Linked DNA regions of Magnetococcus marinus MC-1. The protein of the gene in region 2 interacts with the protein of the main gene of each other region in a pairwise test. Links are inferred from orthologs where the notes say so. Each region holds a gene or a part of one and is shown on either strand. Other genes may lie near its edges.

Evidence for each region.
Region 1: the proteins of pheT (region 2) and secD interact in binary tests that used the Escherichia coli proteins (3 or more experiments, as listed by UniProt). The link is inferred for Magnetococcus marinus MC-1 from one-to-one orthologs.

Annotation. Positions count from the first base shown.
Region 1 is NC_008576.1:3,989,149-4,001,548, forward strand. Bases 4,851-7,836 are described here. They hold secD (protein translocase subunit SecD), read right to left. Parts: upstream 7,140-7,836; coding sequence 5,562-7,139; downstream 4,851-5,561. Other genes in these bases: secF (protein translocase subunit SecF), read right to left, coding at 4,851-5,549; yajC (preprotein translocase subunit YajC), read right to left, coding at 7,230-7,631. Also shown: MMC1_RS16410 (transglycosylase SLT domain-containing protein), read left to right, coding at 1-30; MMC1_RS20535 (hybrid sensor histidine kinase/response regulator), read left to right, coding at 27-2,759; MMC1_RS16420 (hypothetical protein), read left to right, coding at 3,098-3,373; MMC1_RS16425 (rhodanese-like domain-containing protein), read right to left, coding at 3,477-3,899; MMC1_RS16430 (response regulator), read right to left, coding at 4,153-4,527; more of secF, read right to left, coding at 4,614-4,850; MMC1_RS16455 (HDOD domain-containing protein), read left to right, coding at 8,165-9,046; MMC1_RS16460 (MBL fold metallo-hydrolase), read left to right, coding at 9,083-9,970; MMC1_RS20540 (formylglycine-generating enzyme family protein), read right to left, coding at 10,186-11,076; MMC1_RS16470 (caspase family protein), read right to left, coding at 11,073-12,400. UniProt on the Escherichia coli protein: Part of the Sec protein translocase complex. Interacts with the SecYEG preprotein conducting channel. SecDF uses the proton motive force (PMF) to complete protein translocation after the ATP-dependent function of SecA.
Region 2 is NC_008576.1:421,904-434,362, reverse strand. The notes cover bases 9,271-12,315. They hold pheT (phenylalanine--tRNA ligase subunit beta), read right to left. Parts: upstream 11,966-12,315; coding sequence 9,575-11,965; downstream 9,271-9,574. Other genes in these bases: pheS (phenylalanine--tRNA ligase subunit alpha), read right to left, coding at 12,058-12,315; pckA (phosphoenolpyruvate carboxykinase (ATP)), read left to right, coding at 9,271-9,421. In the rest of the region: MMC1_RS01965 (ABC transporter ATP-binding protein), read left to right, coding at 1-7; MMC1_RS01960 (Gldg family protein), read left to right, coding at 1-2,894; MMC1_RS01955 (DUF4340 domain-containing protein), read left to right, coding at 2,897-3,847; 5'/3'-nucleotidase SurE, read left to right, coding at 4,166-4,915; MMC1_RS01945 (protein-L-isoaspartate(D-aspartate) O-methyltransferase), read left to right, coding at 4,948-5,583; MMC1_RS01940 (YqaA family protein), read left to right, coding at 5,616-6,170; MMC1_RS01935 (M23 family metallopeptidase), read left to right, coding at 6,224-7,288; more of pckA, read left to right, coding at 7,805-9,270; more of pheS, read right to left, coding at 12,316-12,459.

The DNA.
Region 1 (12,400 bases), 3.6 Mb from region 2 along the record:
ACCTCCACCCCAGGTGGAGGTGAGCATTGAATCTGCTAACACGTTTGCGTCTTAGCCCGATCCGCCTGAAACTGTTTTTTGTAGCCTCCTTACTCATGGCCTTGGTGGTGGGGTTGTTTACTACCTTCTCGGCCCTGCTTACCGGAGAGGCCATCCGCATTCACATGGATCAAGCCTTGCAGCAGCGTACGCTACTGGCCCTACAATCCACCACCCGGTTTTTAGAGAGCCAACGGCTTAACCTAGCCCTCTTGGGTAGCACACCAGCGGTACGGGTCTATCTCCAAAATCCGGCCATGATTTCCATATCCCAACCAGGACTAGACACCCTTTTCCAGCAGGAGTTGGATAATAAACCCTGGTTTTCATCCATCATGCTTATGCACGGTGATTTGGTGGTCTATCGTCACCGTCATCCTACCCTCATACCCCATCAAGGGATCGAGCTGTTTGGCCTTGCAGAGCAGCCTATTACCACCCTAGAAAATGATCCTTACCGGGGCGAAATTTTGTTACGGGTGCCGCTGATTATACCCCATCGAGAAGACGAACCTTATGCCATCGCCGCCCGCATTAACCCAAGCCAGCTTCAATTGCAGCTTTTTCAAACCGGTGGCGAAGACCATGTGGGTTCTATCCTGTTTGCCCCTTTAGACCATAACAATCATCCTATGTTTAAAGATGTTGACCAGATTGATCCCCACTGGCAACAGCTGCTTGAGCAAGGCATTCCCCAGTGGGCTTGGCATCACCAACGGCCTCTTCAGACAAAATCCTTTTATCTGCATGGGCGGCGTCATGCCATCTACCCTTTTGCTGTTTTTGGTCATGAGCCGGTTAGTATAAAACGCACCATTATTACCCAACAGATTTTTATCCTTGTTGCGGTGGGGGCTGCCTTGCTGGCAGTAGGTTTGGTGGGCATATCCCGCATGTCCGGACAGATTACCGCCCCCATCACCCAATTAGCCAATGAAGCCTACCAGCGTGTGCACCAAGCGCTCCCTAACTTAGATATTGATCATCAACGGCTCAATGACCGCCGTGATCGCCAAAATGAGGTGGTTACACTGGGAACGCTGCTGGATCTGTTGCTGGATGAGCTCTTGCGTCACACCCAAGATTTGACCAGTCGTGTGCAGGCTCAAACCCAGGATTTAACCCAAGCAAACGCCCGCCTGTTGGAAGAGATTGAGCAGCGCCGCACCGCCGAAGAGGAGCTACGTGAACACCAAGAGTTGCTGCATGATATTTTAGAAACCAGCGTAGATGGCTTTTTGGTGGTGGATCGTAAGGGTAATGTCACCCACAGCAATCAGCGCTTTGCACAGATGTGGCAGATTCCTGAATCCATCATCATGCAGCAAGATGAGTCACTCCTGCTGCAACATGTACTGCCCCAACTGAGCCACCCCCACAGTTTTATGGCGAAGGTCAATGGCCTTTACGAAGACGATCAGTTTAGCTTGGATGAGCTCATGTTCCGAGATGGCCGGGTCTTTGAGCGCCATAGCCGCCCCCTCTACCACAATGGTGACATGGTTGGACGTCTCTGGCAGTTTCGTGATATTACCCGTGAGCGGGAACAGCAACGCCAACTGCAAACAGCCAAAGATCGCGCTGAAAGTGCCAATGCCGCCAAGAGCGCCTTTTTAGCCACCATGAGCCATGAGATCCGTACCCCACTCAATGGCATTATTGGCATGCTCGAACACCTGCGCCAAGAACCCCTAGAAGCCGCTCTCAAAGAGCGCTTTGATCTGATTTGCCGCTCCTCCGAGGTGCTGCTGGACCTGCTTAACAACATTCTGGATTTTTCAAAAATTGAAGCAGACCAACTCCGCTTTGAGTCTATTCCCTATCGACCTAAACAACTTATCCAAGATGGCATCGAGCTGCACAAACTACTGGCCCATGAAAAGGGGATTGATCTAAGCTGCCACTGTCACCCGAATTTGCCCAGCTCAAGCATGGGTGACCCAACCCGCATTCGGCAAATATTGATCAACCTTGTCAGCAACGCCATCAAATTTACCGAGACCGGTTATGTGCAGATCGAAGCCTATCTGGAAGAGGGAGCACCTGCACAGCTACACATTAATGTTTCAGACAGTGGCAGCGGCATCCCCGAGGCTCAGTTGGCGCAACTCTTTACCCCTTTTACCCAAGCCGATGGCAGCATAAGCCGTCGTCATGGGGGCACCGGATTGGGGTTAGCCATCTCCAAACGCTTGGTAGAAGCCATGTACGGCCAAATCTCCGTCACCAGCCAAGTTGGGGAGGGCTCATCATTTCTAATGACCATCCCCCATCAACCGCCCAGTCAAGCGTTGCTGTTAGAACAGGGGATGGACGATTTATTGGCCGTGGTGTCTTCCCTGGAGATTTTATTGGTGGAGGACGATCCCATTAACCAGGTGGTTGCACGCGGCTTGTTGCAGCGTGAGGGGCATCGCGTTACGTTAGCTAAGGATGGCTTAGAGGCTCTGGATCTCTTTCAACTGGACCGCTTTGACCTGATTCTGATGGATATACGCATGCCTCGCTTAAATGGGTTAGACACCACCCGGCGTATCCGTGCCCGTGAGCGTGGCCATGGGGTTACTTCGCCAATTCCGGTCATTGGCTTAACCGCAGATGTACTTAAAGAGACCCTGATCGAGGGGGATGAGGTCGGTATGCAAGAAATTATCACCAAACCCGTCCGCTTAGAGACGCTAAAACGGGCCATCGCCCGAGCTATGCACCATAAAACCTAAGGCTATGCTTGGCCTTTTTTTGGTCGATTCAAGGCATGCTGGCCTTTATTCTACTTGAGGCACGGGCGCTACACCTGTCGGATTCTTCCGCAACAGCGCTCACGCTGGCTTGGGCCAATGCAAAGATCTTTTTGCGGGGTCACCAAAATTTTTACCGATTTTGTCTATACACAAGCGATCCTCTTATGCCTAAATAGAGTGACGCTTTGTCACCATTATTTCAGCTGAGCAAAACCGTCTAAACGGGGTTTTTTACCCAAATAAATTTCGCCGGGCGATCCCCACCTAACTGGCCGGTTACTCGCTCTACTGCTGTGCTATTTCGGAAGGATTTTATCATGAAATTTGACTTGCAACAGCAAGGCCGTACCCTCGCGATAGATATTCAACCCGATAACGATGCCCAGGCCGTGGCGCTGCTCAAACAGTTTGAAAGTTGCCGCGCAGGACACTGCACCTGCGCCAGCGCTGCGCTAAGCAACCTGGATGATATGCAGGTTAACCCACAGCACAATGGTCACATTCGGGTTGAGCTAACCGCGCGGGAGGGCTCCCGTATCCAAGCCTCCGACGTGGCCAAATGTATTGTTTTTAGTGCCCCCACTGAAGCGTAGGTCAGCGCCCAAGCGATTCCCCTAAACCCCTCGACCACCGGCTTTACACCAGAGGGGCAACACCCACGGGGCACCCCTCTAGGCTTGGCTATTCTGTTTCTGTTTAACACTGCATCCAAGGCAAACCTCGCTGACGCCAGCCATTGATTAAGCCCCGTTGGTGCTTCTCATTTTTATCCCCCTCAAAACCCTCGGTCACATGGGATACCCGCTGAAAACCGTGTTGAATTAAAAAATTACCCGCGTCAATGGAGCGGTGCCCACTGCGGCAGATCAGCACAATGTGCTGATTCCGCTGAGCCAACTCCTCCACCTCCGATAGAAAATCAGGGTTAATGGCAAAGTCAGGGTAATCTTGCCACGGCACATTATAGACCCCAATGGGATGGCCCACATAGTAGTGCTCCATCTCGGTACGTATGTCGATAAACATGACCTGCTCATCCTGCACCACGGCATAGGCTTCCACAGCGGTCAGATGGTGCAGATCAGGATTGGACGGAGAGTGGGGCGATGCAGGCAACATGGCGGCCTCCTACAGTAAAAATGTGAATCTACGGTTAGCTTCAGTATGCCTGGATATTGTGGAATCACAAATTTATTTTGTGAATGTTCTATAATTTTCTTTTTTTGTACACTATATTTGGAGTGTAAAAATAATTTTATTGTCTGGGTTTATCTAAGCACCACACAACGCCGTGCTGACCTCTACCGCCATAAAAAAGCCCGCCACAGAATTGTGTGGCGGGCTTTTTTAGAGATTTTACCATTGAAAGGCGTTAGACGATCTCCAACAGGCTCTGCACCGCTGCAAGTACTTCGTTGCGGGTAAACGGCTTAGCCAAGGTGGTTATGGCCCCAAAATCCTCAGCGACACGCAGGTTAAAGTGGGCATCCAAACCTCGCCCCCCTCCAGAAATCGCAATAATACGCGCGGTAGGGGCAAATTCACGCAGCTCCATAATCACTTCTACCCCATCCTTCTCTGGCATCAACATGTCGGTAATGATGATATCGGTCTGGCGCTCTTGGTAGCTACGCACCCCCTCCAACCCATCGCTGGCTTCGGTGACATCGTGCCCATCATCTTCCAAAATTTGACGTAGCAACTCCCGCACGGCCATATCGTCGTCAATGATTAATACCGTCGCCATAACATCGGTCCCCTATCTCATTGCAACCAAAATGCATCACCGTTGATGGTGCACGATTTCCCCCACAGTGTCATCCAAAACTGGGTTTATGGGGTCTCTTCCGCCGTTTCAGCCGCCACTTTGCGTCGGCTGCCAGGGTCCATTAGCAAAACCAGCGGACTGGCCACAAAGATGGAGGAGTAGGTACCGATACCCACACCAAACAGCAGGGTCAAAGCAAAATCATGGATCACCGCCCCACCCAGCACAAACAGGGCAATCAACACCAACACGGTGGTTAGAGAAGTAATCAACGTCCGTGAAAGGGTGCGGTTGACCGCCTCATTGATGATGGTTGCTAGCGGTTGGCGCTTCATGCGCTTCATCTCTTCGCGAATGCGGTCATAGACCACAATGGTATCGTTGAGGGAGTAACCCACCACGGTCAACAAAGCGGCGACCACCACCAAGGTAAACTCTTTCTGCAATACCGAGAAAAAGCCCATGGTCAACACCACATCGTGCACCAACGCCAACACCGCACCCAGGGCAAAGCGGAGCTCAAAGCGAAAAGAGATGTAGATCAGAATGGCGACCATGGCGTAGAGCATCGCCAGCATCCCCTTTTCTGTCAGCTCTTCCCCCACCTGCGGCCCCACATACTCCACCCGGCGCATCTCCACGCCATGCTCACCCGCGATGGGTTTGAGGGCATCCAGCACACCGCTGACGATGGCCTGCTGGGCGGCATTATCCGCACCCTGCTTTTCTACCCGAATCAACACCTCTTCTGGGGTACCAAAGGATTGCACCACTGTATCCCCCAGATCCAGAGGGGCGATAGCCTGCCGAACCGGTGCCAGATCCATGGGCTTTTCAAAGCGTACCTGGATTAAGGTACCCCCGGCGAAATCAATACCAAAATTCAAACCTTGGGTGAAGAGTGAAACCAGACTTACCCCAATAAGAAACAGCGAGGCATAGATTGCCGGTTTACGTCGACCAATAAAGTCAAAGTGAGTCGCTTTTAAAAAGACCTGCATGATCGAGCTCCCTTAGATGCTCAGCGTTTTCAAACGACGGTTTTTCACCACCTCGGCCAGCACCACCCGGGTAACGAAGATCGCCGTAAACATGGAGGCCAACAGACCCACCGAGAGCGTCACCGCAAACCCACGCACAGGACCGGTGCCAAACTGATAGAGGATCACCGCCGTAATCAGGGTCGTGATGTTTGCGTCCAAAATGGTGGAGAAGGCCTTACTATAGCCGTGATCAATGGCCGCCAATGGTGATTTACCCAAGCGCAACTCTTCACGAATGCGCTCAAAAATCAGCACATTGGCATCCACCGCCATACCCAACAGCAGCACCGCACCGGCAATACCGGGCAGGGTTAAGGTGGCCTGCATAAGCGCCAACAGCGAGACCAGGATTGTCACGTTAAGCACCACCGCCAGATTGGCCAGCATGCCAAAGCCCTTGTAGTAGAGCACCATGAACAGCACCACCAACACACCGCCGATCAAGACCGAGTTTAGACCCTGCGCCACTGAATCGGCCCCCAAGGTGGGACCAACGGTGCGCTCTTCCAAAATCACCAGCGGGGCCGGTAGGGCGCCCGCCCGCAGCACGATGGCCAGATCGTGGGCCTCTTCACGGGTAAAGGAGCCAGAGATGGTGGCACGACCACCCGCGATCTTATCCTGAATCACCGGTGCGGACTGCACCTTGCCATCCAACACAATGGCCAACCGCTCTTTGATATGTTCACCGGTAATCTGCGAGAATTTACGTCCCCCCACCGCATCAAATTTTACTGAAACGATGGGTTCGTTATACTCATTAAAGGTGGTCTGGGCATTTTGGATATGCTGCCCCGAGAGGATGGTGCGTTTAAACACCAGCAGAGGGTAGGCGCTTTTGCCCCCTTGGTTGGCGCTACGCTCTTCATACATCAACTCGCTATCGGCGGGAACTTGTCCCTCCAGGGCGCGGTTAAGATCACCCTTTTCGTTAACCAGTTTAAAGTCCAGCCGTGCGGTGCGACCGATCAGCCCCTTGGCCCGATCGGGGTTTTTAATACCGGGGAGCTGCACAATGATGCGCCGCTCCCCCTGTTTTTGAATGCTGGGCTCTGAGACGCCAAAGGCGTCAATCCGGTTACGAATAATTTCGATGGCCTGATCCACGGCAAATTTGCGTATCTCGACCTTCTCGGCCTCACCAAGGGTTAGGCGGATCTGTGCTTCGGGTTGGAAGTGTTCCACCTTGGACTCGCGCAACTCATCTTTGAGCACGCTGAGCATGCGCTCTGTATCGGAGTTGGGGGTGAGTCGAATCACCACCTGATCTGCCCCAACCTGCTCAATGCCCCGATAGCGCTGCCGCTCTTTGCGCAACAGGTTCCGGGCACTATCCACCATATTGTTGCCCGCCTGTTTGATGGCCTCTTCGACTTTGACATCGTAGAGTAGATAGAGTCCCCCTTGCAGATCCAACCCTTGATGAATCACCTTATTGGGCATCCAACTGGGCAGGTTGCCACCCAAGAGGCTGGGCAGGGCATAGTAGATGGAACCCAGTGCCACCAATACTACCAGATACAGTTTCCAGCGCGGCTGCTGTCGCATGACACCCATCCTTCAAACACTTTAAGAGCCCCAAACAGAGCAAGTAGCCATGCAGGGGCTCTACATTCAGCGGATCTTGGCGTAAAGAGGTTAGGATTTCGCCTCTTTAGCCTCCTCTTCTTTATCATCGTTGCTGGTGCCGGGCATGCTTTTATCCAGCACCTTAGCCACATTGCCGCGTACCAGACGCACACGTACAGGCTTGCGATTTTTACCGTCAATATCCACTTCACCGATCTCCACCACCAGTTCATCGTTGGCGTCGTCAATGCGGTGGATTTTGGCAACCAGACCACCAGAAGTGAGAATGCGGTCGCCACGGTTAAGGTTATTAAGCATCTCTTTATGCTGTTTAACCTGCTTTTGCTGAGGGCGAATCAGCAAAAAGTAGAGCATAACAAACAGCAAAACCATGAAGATTAAGGTATCCATGCCACCCCCTTTAACGGGAGCGCCTTGGGCAAATGCAGGGGCAATCAGAAAATCCAACATCGTTTCCTCACTCGTGACAAACTGGGCGGAAGCTACAAAAGGAACAGAGGATCTTACCAGCAAACCCCCACAAAGCGAAAGCCTAGCTGCACCTTACCCCTATTTTTTGAGCAACAGGGCCTTCATGAGCGCCCATCCCAGTACCGCCCCCCCCATCAACCCTATGTTTAGCCTCTATCGCCCCCCCCCAAAAAAAACCACTTAACCCGCCTCGCCACACCGAGCAGGGATGCCCCTTCCCGGTGCTGCCCAAAACCTGTCTGTCACCCACCTATTTCCGGCAAATGTGATTCGGCATTAAAGAAAAATCCACCCCTAACCGAAAAGATTGTGTAACAATTAAAAAAACAATCTTTAGTTGGACAAGCAGGGTGGTTGCACAGCGGACCCCTTCGGCGTGATAAAGACCCATCGATGGTCTACCCTCACGCGGCCTTGTGCGTTGCCCTTTATGTCCCAGTCTCGCTGCGTAGACGTTAAAGCATGCCTTTGAGCATCACCCTAAGCAGCCCTATTGAAATGGGAAAAGACCCATGGCTGACCTACCGAATCAACTGCTGCGCCGCATGGATAGCCTGACCGCCTTCCCCAAAAGTGTGCGGCTGGTGTTGCAGTTAACATCCGACGCCAATATTGATCCCAAAGCCTTGGTCAATGTGATTATTCATGATCCCATTTTGACCTTTCGTCTCTTACAAACCGTAAATGCGCCCTTTTTTGGGCTTTCAGAAACCATCTCCTCGGTCAATCATGCGGTGGTCTATATCGGTTTTAATACCATCAAAAATCTGGCTATCCACACCGCCAACCGGGGGGTGCTACCACCCTTAACCAGTGGTGGTGTGGACACCGCTCTCTTTCATCGCCACGCCATCACCGTTGCCATGCTCAGCCGAGGTCTTGCCCTGCATAGTGGGGTCGAGGAACCTAGAACCTCAGAATTTTTTTTGGCGGGGCTCTTGCATGACATTGGCAAGCTTGCCCTTTCGTCGGCCTACCCAGAACCCTATCGCATCATCCAAAAGATGGTCGCCCATGAGGGAATCTCGGTGGTAGAGGCCGAACGGGCCCAGTTGCAAACCGATCACGCCGAGGTTGGCGCGGCCCTGGCTCGCCATTGGCATTTGCCTGAAATGTTGGCCGACAGTATCGGGGCCCACCACAACCCCAATAGCTTGCTCTATGGAGAACAAGATGAGCACACTTTGATGCGTGATTGTGTGTTTGTGGCCAACCAGTTGGCCACGGTGATGGGTCTCCGTGAGAGTGCGACATTACCCAACCTTACCCCCATGCCTGAACCCGTTAAGGCACGCATGGGTGGGGATTATCAAGCGTTGGCAGAAGCGATGCAACACGTCTGGCATCACCGTGAAGCCGCTCTACAGTATGTCCAAAATGCGGCAACCTATTAGATGGGTAATCACCCTATTGATTAAGCGGGAAAGCGCATGAAAATTCGTTTTTGGGGGGTACGTGGCTCAATCGCCTCACCGGGTCCCAACACCTTACGTTACGGTGGCAACACCACCTGTATCGAGATCCGTACCGATGATGACGCCTTAATTATCATTGATGGCGGTACCGGTATCTTTCCCCTGGCCCAAACTCTGCTGGGACAGATGCCCCTGACCGCCCATATCTTTATTACCCACACCCATTGGGACCATATTCAGGGGCTGCCCTTCTTTATCCCTCAATATATCCCCGCTAACCGTCTGGTGCTACACGGTGCCCACGACCCTGTTGAACAGCGGGATCTGCGGGAAATACTCACCTATCAGTATCAATACTGCTACTTCCCCGTGCGTGAAGTTGAGCTCAAGGCAAACTTAGAGTATGTCACCCTTAAAGAGTACCAAGTGATCCAAGTCGGTGATGCGACGGTGAGTTGCATCTATATGAACCATCCCGTGCTTAACTTGGGCTATCGGGTGAATTGCAACGGCAAGTCGGTCTTTTTTACCGGGGATCATGAACCCATCACCAATATCTATGCCGACGACCACCACTACCATGATGAGTACTCGCGCTTTATCGAAGCCAAGGATAAAGCGATTCTGGATTTTATTGACCAAGTTGATGTTTTAATTGCCGACACCTCCTACACCGCGGCCGAATATGCGATGAAGAAAGGGTGGGGGCATGGCACCTACGACACCAGCGTGGCGCTGGCCAAAGCCTGCCGGGCTAAAAAATTGTTCTTTACCCATCACGAACCCACCCGCAGCGATGATGCCCTGGAAAAAATCTATCAAGAAACCCTAGAGCGCTATCCCCGCCAGCCCGGTGACCCTGAATATCTGCTGGCCCAAGAGGGGCGCTATTTCGAGGTGTAACCCCCCCACTCAGGCGGGATCGGTTGCGTCGTTCACGCCAACAGCCCTTTTGGCGTGAACGACGCATGGCAACCCGAGCCCATCCAACCCATAAAAAGGGGGTGGCCTTGACCAACAAGACCACCCCACTCTATCCCACAAAAATAACCTGGGCAAAACCACCGCTGCGCTGAACCACCCACAGCCAACTCCCCACCCCTATCACTCCCCGACCTCTACAGGAGCGTATCCCGTAGATTAATCGGCCTGGGTTTAACCGGTTTCTCCACCTCAGCCGCCAACCGCAAACCTATGTTGGCTGCTTGCAGGGAAAAGTGTTCAAAACCTCGGTTGCTACAGCGCAGAGCAGCAGGCTTGCTGTCAAACGCACCACCCCTAATCACGCGGAAGGGGTGCGCTCCAAGCCGCAAGGGATTTTGCGGCTCTATCTGCTTATATGCGTGGCTGTCATACGCATCCTGTGTCCACTCCCACACATTGCCACTCATATCAAACAAGCCCAACCGGTTGGCCCGCTGAGTGGCAACTTTTTGCGACACACCACCGCTATTGCGCTGAAACCATGAGCCTTGCTCGGCACTGTTACCGGTCGCATAACGGACCTGCTGCCCCCCATTGCGGCAGGCAAACTCCCACTCCGCTTCCGTCGGCAGACGAAACCGCACGCGGCCCGTATAAAAACTATTGAGACGACCGAGATACATCTCCACATCATCCCATGCAACCTGCTCCACCGGATAGTCGTCACCTTTACGGTTTTTCGATGGATTATTGCGCATCACCCGGCGCCATTGTCCCTGGGTCATCTCCGTACGGGCCAACCAATAACCACTCAGGCAGACCTCCCGGACCGGCCCTTCATCACCATCCCGTCCCTCCATTTTAGGTGGGCTGCCCAACTTAAAACAGCGCCCCTCAACCCAGACCATATCCATGCCGGTTAAGGGCTCTATCCAAGCGCGCCCCGGTTGCACATCCTGGGCGGCTTGGGCCCGTTTGGTACTGGTGTCAATGGTTTCCCACTGGTTGACTAAAAAAGCGTGTGCCAGTGCAGGCAGAAGCCCTACCGCCACACACACCGCGCGCAACACCCCTAAACGGCTCATCGATCACCTCCGGTTTGGGTCAAGCGCATGGTACTACTCTGGGTCATCCAAGGGGTCATGGCGATACCCTTCTCCTGCAAGGCATCTCGAACATAGAGAAAAGCCTCTGAGAGCCCGACCCAACCATCTTTGCCGCTGTTTGCCGCACCATCTGCCGCACCTAACATACCCTTAAGCAAAAAGTAGGTCATCGCACTCTGCCGACCCGGCGCATAGTAGTGCGCGGCCCGATCATCCCAAGCGGCCAACAGCCACGGTTTTTGCGCACGCTCAGCACCCGAACGGTGATGCGGTTTCAACTGGACATCGCGCGCCAAACAGGGGGGCTTGCCCGAAAAGCAGCTATCCACAATCACCGCTACATCACGATTCTGTAAGGCGTCCAAGGAGTCTCGCAGATCCTTCATGGAGAGCGCATGCTCAGGGGCGATCCACGTTTGACGCACATCCACCGGCACCATGAGCAGATCCTGCAAAGCCCCGCCCGACACCGCTTGATAGGGCACACCATGCCCAGAATAGTAAAAAATCAACTGTGCATTTGGGTTTAAACGCCCCTGTTCCAACAACCAATCCACATCCCGCTGCAAGGTAAGGGTGGTCGCCTCGCGGTCCGTGCGCAACCGCAAGTGATCGGGGTCCCCTTGCAAGATGCCCCGTCTGACCAGCAGTTTGGCCATATTATCGGCATCCCGAGCCGAAAAATAGCGACCTGGCAGGTGGGCATAGCGACTGATGCCAATAATCAAAGCAAAGGTATCTGTCCGTTTTTCCCAACCATTGATGGGGGGCAGCGCCTCAATATAATCATCTAAAACCAGTCGCTGGTCGTCAACATCCCCCTGTTTTGCCCATATTTCATGGGGCAGTGGCAGCACAATTGGCACCTCAGCCTCATTATCCACATGGGCACGGGCCAGCATATCCTTGGCCACCACAAATTGTTCTTCTTTGGCGTACTCTTTGACCAGCAGATTGATGCTCTGTTTCAGCGCTTCGTACTGTTCACCCGCCCGAAATTTGCGCCAGCACTCCCACTCCACCACATAGCGAGCGGCTTGCTCTTGCCACTTTTTGGCACGTAACCCCTGTAGATTGGCACGGTTCAGCCAATCATAGGCTTCAAGATAACGCCCCATGCGGAAGAGACTGTAGAGTTTGGTATGCGCTAGGGAAAAATCGCCAGGAAAACGCTCCAACGCCTTAAATGCGGCGATGTGGGCATCTTCATCCTTGCCCAGTTCAAAAAAGGTCCAGGCGTGGTTGGCAATGGTGTGCAGATGATCGGGGTGGGTTTCCAGAACTTTAGCCCAGATATGGAGGG
Region 2 (12,459 bases):
TGGATAAGATTATGCGCATTGCCCAAAAGGAGTTTCAAAGCTTTTTTGCCTCGCCAGCGGCCTTTCTGTTTCTCGGCGCGTTTTTGGCGGCAACCCTGTTTATCGTGTTCTGGGTGGAGACCTTTTTTGCCCGCAACATTGCCGATCTGCGCCCCATGTTTCAGTGGATGCCCCTGCTGTTGATCTTTTTGGTGGCCGCTCTGACCATGCGCAGCTGGTCCGAAGAGCGCCGCAGTGGCACCCTGGAGACGCTGCTCACCAGCCCGGTCAATCCCCTGCACCTCATCGCGGGTAAATTTGCGGCGGCCCTGGCATTGGTGGTGGTGGGGCTGGCCCTAACCCTGCCCCTGACCTTGACGGTGGCCCTGCTGGGTCCGTTGGATTGGGGCCCAGTGCTGGGGGGGTACATCGCCACCCTGTTCTTGGCAGCGGCCTATGTTAGCATCGGCCTGTTTATGAGTGCCCGCACCGATAACCCCATCGTGGCCCTTATCCTGACCACAGCGGTGTGCGGACTCTTCTATTTTATTGGCAGCCCGACCCTAACCAACCTGTTTGGTCACGAGGTCAGCCACTTTTTGGCGCTCTTAGGCAGTGGTTCCCGCTTTGACGCCATCACCCGTGGGGTGGTGGATCTGCGGGATCTCTATTATTACCTCTCCCTTGTTGGGGTGTTTTTAACCCTCAACCTGTTTACCTTGGAACGCCTTAAATGGGCAGGCAACCCCATAAGCCAGCGCCATAAACAGTGGGGTTGGTTAACCGCCCTACTGGTGGCAAACTTTGTGGCGGGCAACCTATGGCTGGGCTCCATCGGCTGGCTGCGCCAAGATATGACCGCCGGCAAGCTCTACTCCCTCTCCGAGGCCACCCAGCAGCAGCTCCAACAGTTGCAAGAACCCTTGCAGATCCGGGGCTATTTTAGTGCCAAAACCCACCCCCTGCTGGCCCCGTTGGTGCCGCAAATTCGCGATCTGCTCAAAGAGTATGCCCAGCTCAGCAAGGGCCGGGTCGAGGTCGCCTTTATTGATCCCCAACGCAGCCCCGCTCTGGAGGAGGAGGCCGCCAGCCGCTACGGCATCCGTCCGGTACCATTCCAAATGGCCAGCCGTCACCAAGCCTCGGTGGTGAACGCCTATTTTGATCTGGTGGTCGCCTACGGCGATCAATTTCAAAAGCTCAGCTATACCGACCTCATCGAGATTAAATCCGGTGCCAGCCGTGAGCTTGAGGTGATGCTTAAAAATCCTGAATATGCCATCACCCAATCCATTCGCAAGGTGCAGCACGCCTATCAATCCGGCGGCAACCCCTTTGAGGGTCTTGCCCACCCGGTTACTTTTACCGGTTATCTCTCCCAACCGCTGCCCGCTGGGGTAGAGAAGCTGCAAGGTGCCTTACAAAGTGCCCTGGATGAGCTAACGGCCCAGGGTAAAGAGAAGTTTAAGGTGCAGTTTAAAGATCCGGGTCAAGACCCTGCGCTGGCCAAACAGCTCAAGCAGGATTACGGCTTTAAACCGCAAATTGCCAGCTTGCTAGATCCTCAACCCTTCTGGTTTTACATGGTGTTGACGGGTAATGACAGCGATGGCATCCCCGTGCCGCTGCCTGAAGAGCTCACCAAAGAGGGGCTAAAACGCACCATTGAAGCCGCCGTACAGCGTATGGCACCGGGCTTTTTGAAAAACATCACCCTTACCACCGCCACCCCAGCCCCAGCGGGCATGATGGGCCGGGCCCCCACCCCGGGTAAGGGCTACACCCTGCTGCAAGAAGCGTTGGGGGAGTCTCTTAAAGTCACCAGCAACGACCTGCAAAGCGGCCAAGTGCCCGCCCAGACCGATCTGTTAATGGTGATGGGTCCCGATAAGCTGAATGAAAAACAGCTCTTTGCCATGGATCAATTTCTCATGCAGGGGGGCACAGTGGTGCTGGCCACCTCCCCCTTTGATGTGGATCTACAGGGCTCTTTGAGCGTCGCCAATAAGCATGACGCCGGATTGACCGAATGGCTAGCCAGCCACGGCATTACCCTACAAGAGAAGATGGTGCTGGATGCCCAAAAGGCCTCTCTACCAGTACCGGTCACACGCTATATCGGCCCTATGGCGGTGGAGGAGATTCAACAGTTCCCCTACCCCCATTTTCCCGATCTGCGTGGCGCGAGCCTCAATCCTAAAAGCCCCATTACCGCTGGCTTGGGGCAGTTGACCATCAATTGGGCCTCACCCATTGTGGTGGATGCCGAACCGAACAAAACCCGTCAGGTGATCCCCCTGCTGCATAGCTCCAAACAGAGCTGGAGCTCGGATGCCTTGAATATTCTGCCCGACTATCAAGCCTATCCCGACCAGGGTTTTCCCAAACCCGACAGCCAAGAGCCTCAACTGCTGGCGGTGGCGCTAGAGGGACGCTTTGACTCCTTCTTTAAGGATAAAGCCTCGCCCCTACTGCACGAGCAGGAGGCTCCCTCTGCGCACGCCCCCGAGGAGAAGGCGCAGCAAACCGATCCAGAGCCAACCAAACCCCAATTTGGCGGCGTGCTTGAGCACTCCTCCCCCGAGGCGCGTTTAATCCTGATCGCCTCCAACGGGTTTGCCTCGGACGAGGTCTTGTCCTTGGCCTCACAAGGGGCGGGTACCCTCTACAATAAACCCATCGAGTTGCTGCAAAACAGCATCGACTGGGCCTTACAGGATGCCGCCTTGATGCAAATTCGTGGACGCATGCAGTTTGCCCGCACCCTGCTGCCCATGAGCGATGGCAGCCGCATGGTCATTGAATATTTTAACTACGGGTTGGTGCTGCTGGGGCTGTTGGGCATCTGGCTGTGGCGCCGGGCGGTGCGGTTGCGTCAGCTGCGTCGTCACCAAGCGATTCTGGCGGAGGTGTAATCATGGCACGCAATATTCGTATACTGGCCCTATTGCTGGCGGCACAGATGGGCTTGGCGCTGGTGTTGCTGGGCAGTGGCCCCAGCTTACAAGCGGTCAACCCCAACACACCCCTGCTCAACTTGGGTGAAGGCGAGCTTGATGAACTGCTCATCGAGGGCGACGATCACAGCCAACTGCTGCTCAAAAAACAGGATGGCCTTTGGCGGCTGCCCGACCACCACAACTACCCGGCTGAGCAGGGCGACGTGACCGCCCTGCTCAGCCAACTCAAGAGCCTGAGCCACGGCACTCCCATGGCCACCAGCGACGCGGCGCTGGAACGGTTTAAGGTTGCCGATACCCACTTTAACCGCCGCATCACCCTCAAACGTCAACAACAGGTGGTGGCGGTGCTCTATCTGGGCAGTGGTCAGGGGGCACGCAACAGCGCGGCCCATGTTGAGGGGCAGCCGGGCATCTTTAATGTGGCCATAGCCCTGCACCAAGTGCCGCAAACCGCGAAAGCGTGGCAGGATAAAACCCTGTTGCAGATACCGGCGGGGGAGATCATGCAGATCGCAACCCATGGCCTAACCCTACAGCGCCAGCCGGTGGATAAAGAGGATAAAGCTGCCAAGCCTAGCTGGCAGGCCACCGGCTTACAAGCGGGGGAAACGGTAAACAGCACCGCCGTAGAGAGCTTGAGCACGAAGCTGGCGACCTTGCGCATTGAGGAGCTGCTGGGGGTGACGGATCAACCCGCATATGGGCTGGACAAACCGGTCTGGCAGGCCACCCTTACCCGCCAGGGGCAACCCCCACTGATCTATCAACTGGGGCACCAGAGCGAACCGAACAGCTATACCCTGAAACGCTCTGATCGACCCGAATATTTTAAACTCCCCACCTATCTGGCGGAGTCGTTGATTGAAGCGGGCAAGCGCGACAGCTTGCTCAACAAAGCCCCCTAAACAGCGTTGAACCCCAGCATGGAGGGTCTGCCCCTGGGCAGACCCATCCATGTCTGGCATAGAGCCCCGTACCAACCGCCTTTTCTAACACCCTTGTTTGTTTTCTCATCCCCCTGCTTGAGGCCGGGCAATCTTTGCCTGTGAAGCCAGGGCGGTTTCTACCCATAGCCAGGATTTATCTGGCGGATCACTGCTAAAAAACACCACCATAACATATGCTTTTCAGTGTCTTACCAAGATCTTACCCGATATTGCTTGCTGTGGTTTCAATTTTGCAAAGTGGTCTGTGGCAAACGGGCTACTGAAAATGGGTGTTTCATGTTGATACTGCTTACCAATGATGATGGCATCGCCTCGCCGGGTCTTCAAGCGCTCAAAGATGCGCTTAAAGAGCGGCACGATGTGGTGACGCTCGCCCCGGTCAAAGATATGAGTGGCACAGCCCACGCTATCTCCCGTGGCGAGGATATTAAGCTCACCCGCATCGCCGAATATGAGGTTGCGATCAACGGCACTCCGACCGATTGTGTTATGGCTGGGCTGCGTATGGTGTTGCGGCGCCCCCCGGATTTGCTGGTCTCTGGCATTAACATGGGGGCAAATGTGGCTGAGGATCTCAGCTACTCAGCCACCGCTGGGGCCGCTTGGGAAGGTGCCCTCTCGGGCATTCCCTCCATGGCGGTATCCCTGTGTGGCAGCGCGGCACCCTGGCATTTTGAGAGTGCCATTAAAGTCACCCACATGGTGATCCGGCAGTGGTTGGAAAATCCCCTGCCCCCTGGCACCTTTTTAAATGTCAATGTGCCCAATGTGCCGGAATATGAGTTAAAAAATCCCAAGCCCACACGCCAGGGATTGCGCTTTAACTGGCCGCCACCGCCGGTCACGGCGGCGGGTAACCCGGCTTTCTGGGATCCAACGATTCCCACCCCCAGAGAGGAAGAGTTTCAATTGGCCACGGATGAAGAGGCGCTACGCGACGGGTTCACCTCGGTGACCGCGCTGCACTGTCTGTTTCGCCACCCCCACGCTACAGAGAGATTAAAGGCATGGTCGCTGTTTCGCTAAAGATGAGCCAACCGGCTGCTCCACCACCACCCATGGGGGAGCGTGCCCGTACCCGCATGTTGCTCGCCCTGCAAAGTCGGGGGATTCATGATCCACGGGTGCTGGAGGTGATGGGTGCCCTACCCCGTCATGACTTTGTGGATGAAGCCCTCGCGGGCCACGCTTATGGTGATGCCACCCTGCCCATTGGCGAGGGTCAGACGCTCTCCCAGCCCTATACCGTGGCCCGCATGAGTCAGGCCCTGGAGTTGGGGTATGGCATGCATGTGCTGGAGATCGGCACCGGATCGGGGTATCAAACCGCTGTCTTGGCGGCGCTCTGTCGGCGGGTTTACACGGTGGAGCGTATCCCCTCACTGGCACTGCTGGCACGGGAGCGGTTGGAGCGCATGGGCATCACCAATGTACGCTACCGGGTGGGCGATGGCACCCTAGGCTGGCCAGAGCCGCGCCCCTTTGAGCGCATTATTGTCACCGCGGGTGCCCCCGCCACCCCAGAGCGTCTGAAAAGACAGCTCGAAATTGGGGGACGCATGATTATCCCTGAAGGGGGTAAACTCAACCAGCAGTTAATTTGCATTCAGCGCACCGGTCCTGAAAGTTGGCAACGTGACGTGCTGGAGGCGTGTCGTTTTGTGCCCCTCGTGGGCCAACAGGGGTGGGAATAGTGGCATTGATGCGGGGTCTTTACGATTGGACCATGCATTGGGCTATGCACCCCAAGGCGGTGGTCGCGCTGTTTTTGGTAGCGGTGGCGGAATCTTCCTTCTTTCCCATTCCCCCTGACCTACTGCTCATGGCAATGGCCCTGGCGGAGCCTATGCGCAGCCTGCTCTATGCGGCGGTGTGTACAGCAGGTTCGGTATTGGGTGGGGCGTTGGGGTATCTCATTGGCTACCTCGCCTGGGATTGGATCGGTGCGCCTATCCTTACCTTTTACGGCAAGATGGAAGCCTATGATCAGTTGGCCGGATTATTTGACGCCCATGGTGCATGGGTGGTGGCCATTGCAGGGTTTAGCCCCCTGCCTTACAAACTGTTTACCATAACAGCCGGGGCCCTACACGCCAACTTTGCCCTGTTTATGGTCATGTCCCTGCTCTCACGTGGGGCACGTTTTTTCCTGGTGGCTGCCCTGTTACGTTGGGGTGGTGAACCACTGCGCAAACTGGTCGAGCGACATCTGGATCTGCTTACCGTTGCGGTGGTGGTGGTGATTGTTGCCATTGTGGTGGTGATGAAATGGATCGTTTAACCATAAAACACAGGCTGACAGGCCTAATGACCCTGCTGCTACTGGGTGGGTGCATGCCTCTGGACACGCTTAACCTGTCCACCACCCCAACCGATACCCCGGTACGGGTGGCGCGCGGCCCTGCTTTGGGTTGGCAACCAACCACGACCCCCAACCATGTCGAGCCATCTAACGCCCCGACCTATCAGGTACAGGCCGGTGACTCCCTTTGGTCCATTGCCATGAGCCATCAGGTTGATGTGTTTGATCTGGCCCGTTGGAACGGGGTCGATGATCCCGATAAGGTGGTGGCGGGGCAACTGCTCTATGTGCGCTCCCCCAGCATGCCGGTGCCTAACGGCAAACCCGATGTGATGGATGAAGGCAACAGCTCGGGGGATACCCCCCTGCGCACGGTACATCTACCCCAGCCCTCGGTGGTGGCACAACCCGATCCCATGGGGGTAGCCCAGAGCGGGGGTTTTCTTAAGCAGCACTCCTTTATTCTGCCCACGGGCCGCACCGCGCCGCTACCGCTACCCGCTCTGGCCACCCCCTTAGCGGCGGTGGGGAGCACGGCAACGCCTACGGATAAAGCCACCCCTGCACCCAAAAGCCGTGATCTCACCACGCAGCCCGCAACACGGCAAATTGTGGTTCAGATACGGGGTGACGAAGAGAAACCCGGTATTATCCAACAGCCTGCCACCCTCTCTAGCGCCACCGCGGCGGCCAATCTACAGCGGATGAAAGGCAAACCCGCCCCGCAACAGTGGAACTGGCCTGTACAGGGAACCGTGGTCGCCAGCTTTGGCAGGCGGGGTGCCAAGATTAACCCAGGTATCGACATTGCCGCCGAAAAGGGTACACCGGTGTTGGCACCCGCAGCCGGCGTGGTCGCCTATGTGGGTGGTCATGATAGCTTTGGCAATCTCATTATTGTCAATCATGGGGGGGATTATAAGACCTTGTATGCCCACAATGATGTCAATTTGGTAGAGCGGGGACAAGAAATTCGTCCCGGTCAAATGATTGCTCGGGTGGGCAATACGGGGGTGCGGGTACGTTCACCACGGCTCCACTTTGAGATCCGCAGGCCAATCAAACCTCTGAATCCGTTGAACTATCTATCTAAATGATGATGGGTATATAATATCGTGTTGTTACAGTGCGTTATGCTACTGTATGGTATTACTGTTATTTATCCCCATCATCAAAACTCTACACTGGCTTTTTGTCGCCTAGAACAGCAAAATACTCCTAGCAATCTAGAATATGCTCTACCTGTTAACCGCCCACTACCCGTTGCAGAACGGCTGCTGTGGTGTTACGCAAGAAACAGGTGGTGATCGCGAGGGGTTTTTACTCTCGCTGTGAAGCGTTTATACCGCTACCCCTGCGGCACTCTGCTTGCCCTACGTGGATAGGATCCATTTTTTGCTCCCATGATGGAGCTGCAAATACCCAGGGGTTACCGCAGGCGCGGTTTCACTGATGGAATGTAATACCGAGCATGGAACAAGATTTTAGGGTCTTGACTCCTAGGTTGATGAGAGGTCATCTGCCATACTCTGATTTTGGATGACCAAAGCCCTTTTCGTGCCACACTGTGGTGAGTACGCATACTTGATCGCTACGCAGAAAGGTTTCCACCCATGTCCAGCACTTTGACCTATAAAGAACGCGTCGCAGCCGTCACCAAACAGTTGGCGGAACGGGGAATCAGCAACCCTGGCGTCGTCAACCTGGATCTCCCCACCCCCAAACTCTATGAGCAGATTATCGCCCGCGGTGAAGGGCAGATTGCCCACGGTGGTTCGGTCGTGGTGGAGACAGGCATCTATACCGGTCGTTCTGCCAAAGATAAATTTATTGTGGAGGAGCCTACCAGTCAGGCGGATGTGGATTGGGGCACGGTTAACCGTCCTGTTTCCCAAGAAAATTATGAAAAGGTGCGCGGTCGCTTGATGGCGTTTTTACAAGGTCGGGAGCTGTTTGTACAAGATGTGCGGGTTGGTGCCGATCCTCAATTTCAGCGCCGGGTGCGGGTGGTTAACATTAAAGCGTGGCAAAATCTGTTTGCACGTAACCTGTTTATCACCCCTGAGACCATGGAAAATGAGGTTGTTCCCCCCGATTTTACCGTCATTGCCTGCCCCGATTTTAAGGCCGATCCTGAACTGGATGGCACCCGTTCCGAAGCCTTTATCTACATGAACATTGCCCAGCGCGAGATCATTATTGGTGGTACGGCCTATGCGGGAGAGATGAAAAAGTCGATCTTCTCCATCATGAACTATCTGCTGCCTAAGCAGGCCGTGTTCCCCATGCACTGTAGCGCCAATATCGGCACACAAGATGATGTGGCCATCTTCTTTGGCCTCTCTGGTACCGGCAAAACCACTCTCTCCACCGATCCCAAACGCCGTATGATTGGCGATGATGAGCATGGCTGGTCCGATAAAGGGGTGTTTAACTTTGAGGGTGGCTGCTACGCCAAGACCATTCGTTTGAACGCCGTGGCCGAGCCGGTTATCCATAACTGTACCCAAACCTTTGGTACCGTCTTGGAAAATGTGGTGATGGATGAGGAGAGCCGTACCCTGGACTTGGATGACGACCGCAAGACCGAAAATACCCGTGCCGCTTATCCTTTAAGCTCGGTGGGTAACATTAAGGCTGACGGTATGGGGGGTCATCCCAGCCATGTGATTCTGCTAACGGCGGATGCCTTTGGGGTACTCCCCCCGGTCTCGCGTCTTACCTCTGAGCAGGCCATGTACCACTTTATCTCCGGCTATACCGCCAAGCTGGCCGGTACTGAGCGGGGCGTCAAAGAGCCCCAAGCCACCTTCTCATCCTGTTTTGGTGGCCCGTTCATGGTTCACCACCCCACAGTCTATGCTGAAATGCTGGGTAAACGGCTGAGCGAGACCGGTGCCAAGTGCTGGTTGGTGAATACCGGCTGGACCGCAGGCCCTTATGGTGAAGGGCATCGCATGCCCATCCGCGAAACCCGCGCCATCATTGACAGCATTTTGGCCAATGAGCTCAACGATGTGGCTACCCATGAAGACCCTGTCTTTGGGCTGGCCGTGCCCACCGCCATTGATGGGGTGGAAACCGTACGTCTGACCCCTCGTGATACCTGGAAAGATGGTGCGGCCTTTGATGCCAAGGCCAAAGATCTGGCCCGTCAGTTTAATGAAAATTTTGCCAACTTTGCTGATCGCGTCTCCGATGCCATCAAGGGTGCTGGTCCCAAGGTGTAAGCCACTGGGGCAACCACCACGGGCTTAACTCCAAAAAAAGGCCCACCATGCTCGGGAAGCATGGTGGGCCTTTTTTGGTGGCGATGGCAGGCATGATGCTTGGGTTGCGCTATTCTATCTCAGAACACCCCGGGGGCCAGAAGGGCACACCCCTTAGGCCCGCAGCACGGCATTGAACTGTTTTTCCAACTTGGCCGTAACCTGGGCCATAACTTGATTGATCTCACCCTCATCGAGCGTACGATCATCGGCTTGCAGCACCAGCCCAAAGGCGATGCTCTTTTTATCCTGGGGCACATGCTCGCCGGTATAGAGATCAAACAGCTCCACCTCACGCACCAACTGCTTGGCGACACTGCGGGCACTCTCCAAAATGGTCGCTGCGGGGGTGTCACGATCCACCACAAAGGCAAAATCCCGTGTCACCGCCGGGTAGCGGCTGACATTGGCCGCCTCTTTTTTGTTAACCTGAGTTAGGGCATCACTGCGCAGTTCCAGCATGAGCACCGGTTGATCTATGCCCATGGCCTCTCTGAGGGAGGGGTGCAGCTCCCCCATCCACCCTGCAACCCGGCCCCGTAGATGGATCTCCGCTTTGCGTCCAGGGTGTAAAAAGGCTGGTCCACCGGGTAGATAGCGGGGTTCGGCCCCTTGCAGGCGACTGACCACCGTTTGAAAATCCCCTTTAAGGTCAAAGAAATCCCATACCCGCTGGGGGGTGTGCCAGATACGTGGGGTGCCGCGACCGGCCAGCACCATGCTCACATGCTCTTCTTCCTGCACCTGACCTTGGGCATCCAGTTTAAAGATGTGTCCCATCTCGAACAGGCGCAAACCATCATTCCCCCGGCTTAGGTTGCGCCGCACCGCCTCAACCAATCCAGCAATGAGCGAGGTGCGCATGCACGATTGCTCCTCCGACAGAGGGTTGGTCAGCATAATGGGGTGCAGATCGGCATCAAAGCGGGCTTGCACCTCGGGGGCAACAAAGGCGTAGTTGACCGCTTCCAGATAGCCCAGCCCGGTTAGGGCCTTGCGCAGCCGTTTTGCCAGTTGCCGCTCTGGGCTATCTTGGTGGGTGGCCACCGCGCCACTGGGCAGCTCGGTGGGCACCTTGTCATAACCAAACAGACGCACTACCTCTTCCACCAAATCTTCTTCTCGCAGCAGATCATGCCGGTGGGTGGGGGGTAGATACCAAACGGCACCTTCTACAGTGGCGCTCTGGGCGGGTTTTGCCACCTCTACACAGCCGATAGCCTGGAGATAACGGGCCTGTTCCGCTTGGGTCAAGCACATACCGGTCAGGGCATTGGCGCGGGTATGGCGAAAGGCCACCGGTGGATTACGGCTCCAGGTGCCTGCATCGGTCAGGGTGATGGCCCCGGCTTGCCCGCCGCACAGCTCCAACACCAGTTGGGTTGCGCGATCCAGTGCCAGCTCGATCGCCATGGGGTCGGTACCCCGTTCAAAGCGGTGACGTGAGTCGGTGACAAGGTTTAACCGCCGACCGGTGCGGGCGGTGCGCACAGGATTAAAATAGGCGGATTCTAAAAAGATGCTGGTGGTTGCATCGGTCACACCGGAGTTTAACCCCCCCATCACCCCGGCCACGGCCAGCGGGCGTTGTTGATCACAGATCAGGGTCATCTGCTCGGTGAGTTGCCGCTCGACATAATCCAGGGTTGTCAGGCGCTCATCTGGGTTGGCGCGGCGCACCACGATGGGGGCTGCGAGCTGAGCCAGATCAAAGGCGTGCATGGGCTGGTTGAGTTCCAGCATCACATAGTTGGTAATATCTACGATATTGTTGATGCTACGTAGTCCCACTGACTCCAAACGGTTACGTAACCAGTCGGGGCTGGGGCCTACTTTGACCCCTTCTACCACCCGTCCGGCGTAGCGGGGACAGCCTTCACCGTCTGCGATCTCAACGGCGACGGTGGGCACGTTGGCCGCCACTTGAACGGCGCTTTGCAGGGGGATAAGGCTTTCGCCGGTTACGGCGGCCAAATCCCTGGCGATACCACGCACCCCTAGGCAGTCGCCCCGGTTGGGGGTAATGCCCAGTTCAAAGCAGATATCGTTACGTTGAAAATAGTCGGCCATGGTGGCCCCTTCGGGGGCATCGCTGGGCAGGATGATAATCCCTTCCGAGCTTTCGGCCATGCCCAGTTCGGTGAGGGAACAGAGCATGCCCTCGGAGGGTTGGCCCCGTAGTTGGCCCTTTTTAATTTTTAGTCCATTGGGCAGCTCGGCACCATCACGGGCCACGGCTACTTTATCGCCCTGTTTATGGTTGGTGGCCCCACAGACAATGTTGAGCCGTGTTTCCCCCACCCGCACCTGACAGCAGGTTAGGCGGTCGGCGTCGGGGTGCGGTTGCACGGCTTCGAGAAAACCTACCTGCACTTTATCCAACCCTTTACCCAGCCGTTCCATGGCATCCACTTCTAGGCCGGCCATGGTCAGGGTTTTGCTGATCTGTTCGCTATCAAGCTGGGTATTAATTTGTTCACGCAGCCATTTTTCGGTAAATTTCATGATATTTACGCTCGCTCTACAGACGGTGCGGAGACCGTATCTTTTTTTAGCTATGGGGGCGTTCGGCCCGACCTAAGTGCCTCAACCCTGTCTTAATAGACGGCGTGTCGAGAGAGAAAGCGCACATCATTTTCAAAAAAGGTGCGCAGGTCATTGATGCCATATTTGAGCATACCCAGGCGTTCTACCCCCATACCGAAGGCAAAACCGGCGTAGATTTCGCTATCCATACCCACATTTTTCATCACTTCGGGGTGGATCATGCCGCAGCCCAGCACTTCGAGCCAACCAGTACCTTTGCAGATACGGCAACCTTTACCGTTACAGAACAGGCAGGCCATATCCACCTCGGCCGAGGGTTCGGTAAAGGGGAAAAAGGAGGGGCGAAAACGCACAGGCAATTTTTGTTCAAAAAAGGTTTGTAGAAAGCTTTCGAGTAAACCTTTGAGTTGCCCAAAGTGCACCCCTTTATCCACCATAAAGCCTTCCACTTG